Regions from separate parts of the Pseudoalteromonas sp. UG3-2 genome, predicted to be linked through region 1. Evidence: riboswitches for the same ligand, from Rfam matches in the RefSeq annotation. Region 1 holds a riboswitch; the other holds the start of a gene.

The links. Region 1 has a riboswitch for cobalamin ahead of R3P39_RS15700 (TonB-dependent receptor domain-containing protein). Riboswitches for the same ligand answer to the same signal wherever they lie in the genome.
Region 2: another riboswitch for cobalamin. It lies ahead of R3P39_RS17570 (ABC transporter ATP-binding protein); the one in region 1 lies ahead of R3P39_RS15700 (TonB-dependent receptor domain-containing protein).

What each region holds. Positions count from the first base shown of each region.
Region 1 covers NZ_JAWLJU010000002.1:2,813,203-2,815,597, forward strand. Annotated here, with positions in the region: gene R3P39_RS15690 (VanZ family protein) at 1-320, opposite strand, end outside; gene R3P39_RS15695 (YajQ family cyclic di-GMP-binding protein) at 478-960, shown strand; cobalamin riboswitch at 1,056-1,220, shown strand; gene R3P39_RS15700 (TonB-dependent receptor domain-containing protein) at 1,268-2,395, shown strand, end outside.
Region 2 covers NZ_JAWLJU010000002.1:3,195,882-3,198,276, reverse strand. Annotated here, with positions in the region: gene R3P39_RS17575 (FecCD family ABC transporter permease) at 1-155, opposite strand, end outside; gene R3P39_RS17570 (ABC transporter ATP-binding protein) at 152-949, opposite strand; cobalamin riboswitch at 1,025-1,163, opposite strand; gene nqrM ((Na+)-NQR maturation NqrM) at 1,314-1,526, opposite strand; gene R3P39_RS17560 (DUF1496 domain-containing protein) at 1,734-1,982, opposite strand; gene R3P39_RS17555 (hypothetical protein) at 1,973-2,122, opposite strand; gene R3P39_RS17550 (FAD:protein FMN transferase) at 2,206-2,395, opposite strand, start outside.

The sequences.
Region 1 (2,395 bases):
CAAAGGTAATACAGCGCAAAGTAACAAAGTGCACCGGCAATATCGGCAATAAAATCGGCCGTTGAGGCTTGGCGGTAAGGCAGTGTGTGCTGCATCCACTCTATTCCTGCACCATAAAGTGAAAGTAGCGCAAGGTGTAGCCAGAGCTTAAACTTAAAGGCGTGATGCGAAATAAACGCCAAGGTAAAAAAGACAGCAAAATGCGCAACTTTATCCACGTGAGGGAAAAGCCGAGGTGATAAACTTATTTCTTTGGCAAAAAGCACAGTACAAATAATTAAAGCGATAATTAATAGGGTTTTATAAACACGCCTTGTCACAATACATCCTACTTCTGTATGAGTGAGCCAGCAGTATAACATTGAAAACTGGCTATTGGGTGAACATCCTAAAGTCGTAGGGCAAAAATAAAAATAATCGCCACCAGTACAGCCACGCAGTGCTATAATCGGGGCAAAATGAATTGAGGAGAAGCAGATGCCTTCATTTGATATTGTGTCTGAAATTGACATGACAGAAGCAAGAAACACAGTCGATAACGCCACCAGAGAGCTCGAAACGCGCTACGATTTTCGTGGTGTGGATGCCGAAATCTCATTAAGCGGTGAAGTGATTAACCTTAAAGCAGAAGCCGAAAGCCAAGTGATGCAGTTATTCGATATGTTAGTGGCGAAAGCGGCTAAGCGTGGCCTTGATGTGGCCAGTTTTGAGCTAAAAGACATTGAGCGTTCGGGCAAAAATGTATCGCGCAAAGTCACGTTAAAGCAGGGCATTGATAAAGACATGGCTAAGAAGCTGGTTAAGCTTATTAAAGATTCTAAAATCAAAGTTCAAGCGTCAATCCAAGGCGACACGGTACGAGTCAACGGTAAGAAACGCGATGACTTGCAAGAAGTGATGCAGTTGGTGCGTTCAGGTGAGTTGGGTCAACCTTTCCAGTTTAAAAACTTCCGCGATTAATCCCCCATAGTGAGCACCTTGCTAAATAAGGTGCTTCTAGATTTCTAGACGTCCATTGACATTGTTCCCGAAACCCCAGACAATAGCTGCGAATTTCCAAGGTGCTATACACAACCTAGCTGGGTTGCCAAATGTATAGATAATCGGGAAGTTGGTGCGAGTGAAAAGGAAAGTCATCGAGCTCAAGGCCAACGCTGCCCCCGCAACGGTAAAGTGAGTCTGCTGTTTAGCGCTTACTCAGCCCGGAGACCGGCCTTGGAGTGGTCACTATTTGTTCTTGTACGGTGGGTACAAGTTAGGGGAATCCATGGTTAATAAAACTGCTATTAGCGCAGCCGTTGCTGCCATTATCTCGTGTTCGGCGACCGCTGAGCAAAACATAGAACACATTCGTGTTACTGCGAATAAATTTACGCAATCCTTACCGGACACACTGGCGGCCGTGACGGTGATCCAGCGTCAGGACATTGAAAAAAGCAATGCCTTAGATGTGATTTCGTTGCTTGATACCGTGGCTGGTATTCAAGCCGTGCGCAATGGTGGCTTGGGCCAGAGTGTCAGCCTATTTTTGCGTGGCAATGATGCCAAGCACACCCTAGTGTTGGTCGATGGTGTGCGCGTGTCTGACGCTAATTCCGGTGCGGCCTCATTAAGCAATATACCGCTCAATAGTATTGAACGTATTGAAGTGATCCGCGGCGCTAAAGCGGCAATTTATGGCTCAGATGCCATTGCCGGAGTGATCAATATCATCAGTCGTAAAGGCAGTAAAAACACCCTTGCTGTTACTTCTGGCAGCAATAATTACGCCGACGTTGAAGGGACTCTGCATTATAAAAAAGAGTTGCTGAAGGTGTCGGCCAATGCTGGGTATGTCGAGACGGATGGCTATGATGTCATCGCTAAAGATCCGGCCTTAGCAGCCAGCAAAAACCACGACCGCGATGGTTACCGCAATAGCAATATGGGCGTTAATATCAGTTATGGCGATCGGGCCACAGGACTCTTCTCGCTGCGCTCGCAGTACAGTGAAGGCAAGGGCGAGTATGATGCCTTTGGCAGTGATGAATATCGCTTTCAAAATTACACCAATAAACTGAGTTGGCAAAGAAGTCATGATGCCTTTTCTCAGCAGGTGGCATTTAGTAATGGCCAAGAAGAAAATAAACAAATCGGTAGCAGTAGCGATGACAACGCGTATGTGACTAAGCGCAGCCAATTTGAATATCAGTCACAATTTCACTTCAGTGATGCGCTGTTATTTACTGGTAACATCACCTTTCTAAACGAAGATGTTGGTGCCTCAACGGCAAAGTTTTCTGAGTCGCAACGAGATAACCTCTCGGTTGCATTAGGTGCATTTTATAATGATGACAATTGGCTTGCAGAAGTGGCGCTGCGTAGCGATGATTATGACTTTCACGGTCGTGCCAAC
Region 2 (2,395 bases), 380 kb from region 1:
ACCACTATTTTTTGCTGGAGCTGCTGATCGTTGTAATCCATTAGCGCTTGAGCCACGACGTGCCAAGGCAATTCCACGGCCCCCAGTTTCAAGGCACAGCAAACGCTAACTAGGGTGATCAGTAAAAGTATGAATGTGATTAGGTGTCTGCTCATTGCACATAACCGTAATGAAAGCGAATATGCGGGACTTTATCGTCACAGTGCGGATGACTGACTGCACTTACCTCGGCGCAAACACCAAATACTGAGCTCAGCAACTCTTCACTTATTACCGCCATTGGTGTGCCTTGGGCGACGAGTTTTCCTTGCTGCAACACCAGTAAGCGGTGACATAGTGCACTGGCCAGGTTAAGGTCATGAAAAGAGGCAATAATAGTTACCCCCAATTGCTTGGCCAGTTCCATAATTTGAATTTGATACTTAATGTCTAGATGACTAGTAGGCTCATCCATGATCAGTACCTGCGGCTGCTGCACCATGGCTCTGGCAATCATTGCCCGTTGCTTCTCACCGCCCGATAACAGGCTAAAGCATTGCTGCGCCTTGTAGGCTAAACCTACCTGCTCCAATGCCTCCATGACAGCGTGCTTTTCTTCTGTCGTGACACTGGCTAGTAAGGACTTATTGGGAGTCAGCCCCATGCTGACCATATCGAACACAGGCAAATTAAATTCGCTTGGAATATCTTGCAATACCACGGCAATCTGTTTGGCGTAGGCTTTTTTTGACCATTGTGATAAGGCTTTGCCGTTAAAATACACCGCGCCTGTGGAGGCGACAAGAAACTGGTAGAGAACGCGCAGCAAGGTTGATTTACCCGCACCATTGGGCCCGACCAAGCCAATAAACTCTCCGTGTTTTACACTAAAACTAATGTCTGACAGTACCGGCTTGCTGCCAAAGGTAACACCGAGCTGGTCTACATGAAATTGTTCGCTTTGAGCCATAATACCTCTAACATGGGCATGGCAAAGCGATGCTGTATGGTATTCAGCACTCGACTTTGACTTAAGTCTGCCCGCTTAAGTATTGCGACGGCCTTGGTATCTGACTTGTTATTTGCGCTTTGCAAATCACTTACAGTTGCGGGGACAGTTGAGGACTTGCACCTCATTCCCAATATCTGCCAATCGATAAATTATGGTCATTATGAAGTCTAGACGTCTAAAACACAACTGTTGTCATTGTTAACCGTGCAGCAATTGCACTCCAGATTAGTATAAAAACATGGCAGAATAATAGTGATAAGACATTGACGTTGAGGCTGGACTAAAAGCAAAAACGCAAGCTAAGCTTGCGTTTTGGGTGGTATTAAAGAATTTGATTATCTTTCCACATTTGCTCTTTACGCATGCGTTTGATGCGCTTATCGCATGGGTCATCACAGTCACATACTTTATCGATACCCATAGAGCCAAGACCACCACAACTGCTAGACATTGACTTCTTTTGCACGATAACGCCTACGGCCATCGCAACTGCGATAAGCATAATTAAACCGAAAGTCAGTAAGAATAAAGACATTATCTAGCCCCTTTTTTTGCTACATAGAGTATGTGACGACGCCGAAATTATACTCTTTCGAAGCGCCGCCCACAATTAAATTATTGGGTGTTACAACAATATATGCTTCATAAGGTAATGACTCGAAACCCATTCATATACAAAAAAACAAAAAACAAAAAACAAAAAAAGCCGCGGGCGGCGGCTTTAAATTTTATAAATTAATCTTTACTGATTTACCCAAATCAAAGTGCCGTCTGAACCAACTTCACAAACTTTTATGCTTGAGCCTTGTTTCATCACAGCCCCTTTCGAATATTCTTGGTCAGCATAATAGCAATATTTTTTACTATCATACACTTTTTCTTCAACGTTTAAGGTATGCTTTTGCTCATCAAACACCGCGTCATTCGCAAGTACAAATGAAGAAGAGCTAATAATTGTCAAAGCTAATAAAAACCTTTTCATCACATCCATTCGCCTCCTTGACATGTCTTACCTTTGAATTCAGCGCCCTCGGAAAAGCGCCTACCATCATAATAACAGTCACCACCGCTTACTTTTTTTAAGTCGGCTAACTTCAATTGTTTAAACTTTTTTAGATTTGTTTTAGACATGTTTATTTCCTTACATTAGATATGTGTATTTTCCATTTTTCCCCTTAAGTAGGGCAAAGTGAAAAGTATCAAAAAAGCAACAATTAATCAACCTCATTCACATATCGCTTAAATGCTTCGCTAGCATAACTGTTGATACCGTCAGCGGTTTTATACATTAAATACACTGGCAATTGCTGTTGCTGTGCATAGGCTTTTGCACGCTCTAGCCCCATTACCGTTAACGCCGTAGCCAAACCATCGGCGGTCATGGCGGAAGGGTGCAATACCGTG